DNA from 2 places in the Oceanobacillus sp. FSL K6-2867 genome. Region 1 is predicted to be linked to the other one. Evidence: predicted binding sites of a transcription regulator. Region 1 holds the regulator's gene; the other holds the start of a gene.
The links. Region 1 encodes LexA, which represses DNA repair genes until DNA is damaged. Its sites were predicted from a motif close to CGAACATATGTTCG; they were not measured.

Region 1 (3,432 bases):
ATAAATAAGTAAATAAACAGTCATACAAACAAAGAACAGATGATCACTTATCTAATTGATCAAACTGTTCTTTACGATAGGGTGCATTAACAATTAATGCATTTTATTTCTTTTTTGTAAATCTCGTACTTTTTGTGGTGTAACATCATTTCCAGCAGGGTCAATTACTGTCATTGTTTTAAATTGGTTTTTAAAAGAACTCCGTACATTATTCAAATATTCTTCTCTTAATTGCTTTTGTTCTTTTTTTTCCTTTTCCGATAACCCTTCTTCTTTAGCTTTTTTTGCTAATATATTAATACGTTCTAGTTTTTCTTTCGTTAGCATAGAACGGACCTCCCACTGTATAGTATAACAAAAAACAAAGACAAGAATAACATACCTATTCCTGTCTTTACATCGTACTCTACACGCTTCAGATATTCAAGTATTTCGAAATTCCTGATACCTGCGATGAACCGTTGCTTTTGAAACGTTATATCCCAAGCCATTTAATGTTTTTGCAATTTCGTCAAAAGTGAGGTTATTTTGACGCAGGCGGACAACTTCTTCAATAGGAAAAGATATACGATCTCTGCCTGGCGCATGATTTGAATTAGAAAGGTTTTTACTCGGGTTATACCCTTCCCGAATCGCTTTATTCATCCCGCGTTTAATCTTCATATTATGAATTTTGCGCTGATATTCCTCTACAATTCCTACAATCTGCAAAACCATTGAATCTGACTCTGTTAATTCCAATTCCCCATCGTGCATCACAGTATAGATAGGGATCTGCATTTTATTTAGCTGATGAAATAGAGCAATCTTCGTATTCCCTCTGCCAAGTCTTGTCTCATCTTGAATTAATAAACAATTGGCTTTGTTTGCAGCAAAACAATCAAGCATTTTAAATATACCTTCTCGTTCAATTTCATAGCCGCTCTCTTGTTCCTCAATACAATCAGCAACCGTAAAATTATGTTTATCTGCAAGCTTGTAAAGCTCTTGCTTCTGCCTGGCTAAAGATGTCTCTTGTGTCTTTTTATCTGTGCTGACACGGCAGTATATCAGTGCATTCAATGCGTCGTACTCCTTTATTGCAATATTTTACCCGCTAATAATGATAGAAAAGTATAAGAACCCTAATGTTAATGCAAAAGCTACTAAATAAAAAGCATCCGTTTTTGAAATTTTTTCAAACATCATTTATAGCCCCCTTTTTAAGAACTATTGTTCGGTTAACGAAAGTATACTACCGAACATATGGTCCTGTCAACATATTTTTAGAACGAACGTTTGCTTATGTATACGTAAAATGGTAAACTATCATTAATAAATCCTATGTAAGAGGTGAAAAAGAGATGACAAAACTTTCAAAAAGGCAACAAATGATTCTTGATTTTATAAAAGATGAAGTTAGTAAAAAAGGATATCCACCATCTGTACGGGAAATAGCAGCTGCTGTTGGTCTTGCCTCCAGTTCTACTGTACACGGACATCTCGAAAGAATTGAATCGAAAGGATATATTCGCCGGGACCCTACGAAACCAAGGGCGATTGAAATTATGGATCTATCAGAAGAGAGTCATATTCCAAAAGAAGAGGTTCGCTATGCACCAGTGATTGGTAAGGTTACTGCTGGAATCCCGATTACTGCCGTTGAAAACATTGAGGAATTCATTCCACTTCCGAGTACAACCGCAAGCCCTGATGATAATTTATTTATCCTGGAAATTGATGGAGAAAGTATGATAGAGGCCGGTATTCTTGATGGTGATATGGTTATTGTAAAGCAGCAAAACACGGCAGATAATAGTGATATTGTTGTGGCAATGACCGAAGATAATGAAGCAACCGTGAAACGCTTTTTTAAAGAAAAAGGTCATATTCGTCTGCAGCCAGAAAATGCAACAATGGAGCCTTTAATTTATCAAAATGTTACAATTTTAGGAAAAGTAATAGGCCTGTACCGGAACATCCATTAATTTATTGACCTTTCTTCAACAACAGCTAAAAGGTGCGAATCCCATGCATATGCATAATAGTCTAGCCCTAACACAAAAGTGTTGGGCTATTTTTTTATGAACAGCACGCACTTGCTGTAAGCAGCACGCAGAATAGTTCTATAAAAATAGAAAAAGTACCGTTCACCCCTATAATTCGCCTAATAAACGATTAGATTATAAAAACAGACGCTGTGTCCATTTGTTAGTTTGGTGATTATTTCGTGGGTACAAGCCAAACATCAAGCATTGAGCTTCATTAAATATTTAACCGCACTCACCAAATAAACACGCTTCATAATTCGTTAAATACTGCTCTCTTTCCCAAGGGTGAACAGTTGTTCTAATTCTATACTATAAAATAATTCTATTTCATACTCTTTCAAGTTCTCGATTACATTGAATTTTAGTATTTTCCACTTCGTAAATTAGAACATCTGATATTAATAGTTTTGGGGCATCACTGGGGCGTGAATTGGGGAATAATATTTTTGACTGTCTTAGCTTTGATGTCTGTCATTTTAAACGTGTTTCTTCCTATTTATATAGTACACCATCTAACATAAACCATCATAATAAGAAAGCCGTACTAAAACAAAGCGACAACGCAATCATAGCATAATTTATTAACCGCACTTATTGCGGTTTTTGTTTACATAAAAAATAACCCCTAAATGGAGTTAATCAAAATACTATGGTGCTCTTTAACAAAAGCACCATAGAGTTGAAGATAAAAAAATAGACTTTTATTAAACAATCGCGCCCTATTGTTTAAGAGTGTCTGTGTTTCACATTATATTCTTTAATACCATCTCTCAGCGTAAATGTCCTGTTCCAGGCAGCAGCTTGTATACCTTGTAAGTGGCATTTCATCGACATGGTTGATAGCTGATTACGATGAAGAGAGCTTGCCCTTGAATTGATTGAGCTTTTCAGTTGTTTCTTCAATCAGCTTTGTCACCTTATTGGTATCCGGCTTTTCTTTCTGTGCCTCGCCGATGAGCGGATACAGGCTCTCTTCAATATTTTCATAAGCATCTGGATTTTGTTCTTCTACCTTCTCTTCAATGGGCTCCCAGTTTTCTGAAAGGGATTTTCCTTTACTATTGATATTATCGGTGTCATCCGGCGAGGTTTCAGCGGTATTCTTCAATTCCTGAAGGGAAGTCAATACCTTTTCAATCCCTTTATTCAAAGAGTCTGAACTGTTTTCCTCTCCATTTTTAGGAGCTTGTTCTGATTTCTGTTCATTTTCTTCGTTTGATGATTCGCTATCGTTGCCCGATGCACAGGCGGATACTACCACGGCAGTGATTAAGAATACGGACAGCAACAATAAGTTTAATTTTTTCATCTTAACACCTCTTTTATTAGTTTGTTCCATTTTAACAACGGATAAACGTCAAGTGAAATAAATATTAATAATAGTCATAATAGGAATTTTCTA
Region 2 (3,432 bases), 790 kb from region 1:
AGAATCACCTTCGTTTAAAGATTGGTAAGCTGTTTTGGGGAATGATGAAGAAAAAGCGGTATTGGCATTCCTGTTTTCTCAATCAATACCGTGGTTATATAAATGCAATTCGGTTATTTTTTGCTGGGGAGAAGTTTCAATAAACGATGACTTTTTAAAGGTGAAAGGGACAAGCATAGCTGTCCCGTCATAACATTAAGCATAATGTCCGCCAATCTTCTTGCTGCGCTCCAGCGTAATCCCGGCATCTGTATAGCTTGAGGCACGGAGAATAGCGGTAGGCCCATATTTATCACGAATCGCATCCATTACATAGCCGATATCATTTTTCTTTGCGCGATCCTCAAATAGATCGAGCTGGACATCAGTCTGATCGAATAGCTTTGTTAAGGTGACATATACATGCCTAATCATGCTTTTTCCATCATAAAATTCCTGAAATAACTGCATGCAAATTCTATACATATCCATGGTCACGTTAGTAGGGATATCAATTGATCGGGAATGTGAAAATCCACCAGCTTCTTCTTTTGAATAGGAAATGCTAAGCTGAATGGTTCTGCCTGCTTTACCTGCTGTACGAGCTCTGCGGCACACCTCCTCGCAAAGATCAAGAATGCAGTAAGAAACTTCATCTCTCGTATAATCCCGGAGCAAAGATATGCCATGTCCGAAGCCTTTTTGCTCCTGTTTTGTAAAGTCACCAAAAACAGGGCTTAAATCAATTCCCCATGCATGCCAATAGAGCTGTTCTCCCATGACTCCAAAGCGTTTTTGTAAGAGTTCCAGTTTATAATTGGCGATTTGCCCAAGTGTAACAATTCCCATGCGGTGCAAGTTCTTCATCATCCGATGTCCAATTCCCCAAATGTTTTGAACAGGAGTTGGCCAAAGCTTTTCTGGTACATCCTCGTATTTGCATTCCGCAATCCCTGTTTTTTTAGCGTGTAAATCCATGACGACCTTTGCGAGAAATTTATTATCCCCAATCCCAATAGAGGAAGTAATTCCAAATCGATCCAATATGTCACGCTGTATCTTGTGTGCAATCTCCTGACGACTTCCGAAAAGCTTTTGCAGGCCATTTACGGTAATCCAAACTTCGTCAACCGAATATTGATGGATTGCTTCTGGTGGTGCGTAATCATGCAGTAATTTTGTTATTTCAACGGATACGTTTAAATAATCAGCCATATGGGCTGGCACAACGATAATGTTTGGGTCGTCTGGTAATTCGAAATAACGACTTACATTACTCACCCCATATCTTTGCTTTAAGGCAGGGGATGCTGCTAGTACAATACTTCCGGACCTGTTTGGATCTCCAACGACAGCAAGCATAACCTTCATCGGATCCTCATTTAGTTTCATCGCTTCGACGCTTGCGTAAAAAGAACGCATATCAATACAAAGCACATCATGACGCGGGTAAGGAGAATAGTCCAATTGACTCACCTCTTTAGAACGTTTGTTCCTATTGTATGCAAGAAAATGTAAATTATCAATGTCAATAAATAACAGTATATATGTTCTGTTTTTGTGATATAATAGAACAAACGTTTCTATTTAAGGAGTGCGATAAGATGAATTTATTAAATCATGCTGTTCATGAAAAGATAAAGCTGGAAATGATTTATATGGCACGTGATGGCAATGTTTCGCAGCGATTTGTGCGCGTGCTGGAGGTGTGTGACGATCATATTTTAGCCTATTGTTTTTATCGCAAACAGATCCGTACATTTAAAATAGAAAATATTTTGTCGGTGGAAAAAGCAAGCAGGAGGGCAAGAATCGCATGATACATGATCGCGGAGCGAAGAAATGGACAGCACTTATGCTGCCAGAGCATATCGAAATGTTAAAAGCTTTACAGGTTGAATATAGTTATAAAGAAAAGCCGGTTTTAGATGAACAGCAGATTGAAGAAAATGCAATAAAATTACAGCTGGCAATCCATGATAACCTCACGGTAGAGGTTAAATATTATAAAAAACATGATTTTCATAAAGTAAAGGGAAAATTGCTGAGCGTTGTTTCGAACGATTGTATTGTATTTGATAAGGAGGATCGAACGCAGGTGAAGTTTAGTGATATTATAGAGGTTCTGGTCGTTTAGTTTTCTTGTTTATGACTAGGAGAAGTCTTGAAATCGATAGCAGCATTATAATGAAAATTGAAAAATGGGAAAATATGTTCTGTTAAAAATGATGTATTTTTGCTACAATAGAACTTGTACAAGAAGGCTTTCATGGGTGGTGGCTCACCCCTTTTAATCTGAAAGGGGGTGATGCATGATGACGGTATATGAGTCGTTGGTTCTAATGATTTCGTTTGGAGCTTTAATTGTGGCTGTGCTGTCAGATCAAAAAAAATAGCCACCCTGCAAGCCTGACGAGCAATTAGGGTGGTTATTGGTATAACTCTAATGTGAGTCGCCCCCTTGAAGGGCTATTGTATGGTCGTTAGTGTAGCAGCACTAACGATCTTTTTATATTTTATGGAATTACTTACTTTATTATAACCGATATTGAGGAAAATGAAAAATCAGAGGATAATAATAGAAGCTTTTTTACGATTAAAATTAATTTATCAATGAATGTCTTTTGAATTGCAATTTTAGGAAAATACGGAATGATTAATTGCTGCTAACCTCTAATAAAGCTATAATCAAGGCAGAAGAAATATGGTAAATGTCTTGAGCAGGTCTGCATTATAATGAATCGGAGTGATTCGGATGAGTACCAAAAAGCTGTTGATTATAGTTGGCATCTTCTTTATTGTACTTTTCATTGCTGTTCCAGCGGGTTTTATTTATGTGCTGAATAATGGAAATCCATATACGAAATATCTTGTGAATAAGCATATTCCAGCACATCTGGAAGAGATGGGGTATACAGAGGATCAAATGGAGGAAGCACATTATGTAGAGCCAAAGCACTTAACAAATACGGGTTTCTATCAAGGTCATTATATGGTTGTTTTTAAAGATGAACCGGATATAACGTATTATTATGGAGTAAAGAAAAAAGGAAAACAGGTTCAGCAATTTTGTGATAAGGAAACTCTCTCAGCAGAAGGAGTGACCGAAAGTTTTGAGGGAGAAACGAAGTATAGTGAAAAAGAATGCCAGCATTCCTTGGATAATAGGGATTAGACAGAGTAAATTGGGGGAAAGGGTTCAATTTTATTTTCGCTAAGGAGGACGGTTGTTCCATTTTTGCCCAAGTAATACTAAAATATTTCCAGCATGGAGTGGCTGATACATAACAAAAGTGTTAAACGTCAAAAACGAATAATGCACTAAATTAGCGCAGGAAATATACGCATACTCCTGCGGGAGGAAAGGCATAGGTGAGACCCCGAAGTGCTATAGCACAAGGGGCTCACCAGCCGCTCATGGAAAGCGGAGTATATTTTCGGAGCGGTTTATTT

Region 2: NSQ77_RS16065 (DNA polymerase IV) is a predicted target of LexA. The motif match lies at 1,462-1,475, and genes of this name have one in related genera.

Annotation. Positions count from the first base shown of each region.
Region 1 covers NZ_CP150144.1:4,097,273-4,100,704, reverse strand. Annotated here, with positions in the region: gene NSQ77_RS19845 (DUF896 domain-containing protein) at 94-327, opposite strand; gene NSQ77_RS19840 (recombinase family protein) at 424-1,062, opposite strand; gene lexA (transcriptional repressor LexA) at 1,344-1,967, shown strand; gene NSQ77_RS19830 (hypothetical protein) at 2,878-3,339, opposite strand.
Region 2 covers NZ_CP150144.1:3,308,291-3,311,722, forward strand. Annotated here, with positions in the region: gene NSQ77_RS16065 (DNA polymerase IV) at 196-1,446, opposite strand; gene NSQ77_RS16070 (hypothetical protein) at 1,584-1,799, shown strand; gene NSQ77_RS16075 (YolD-like family protein) at 1,796-2,116, shown strand; gene NSQ77_RS16080 (DUF3139 domain-containing protein) at 2,735-3,154, shown strand.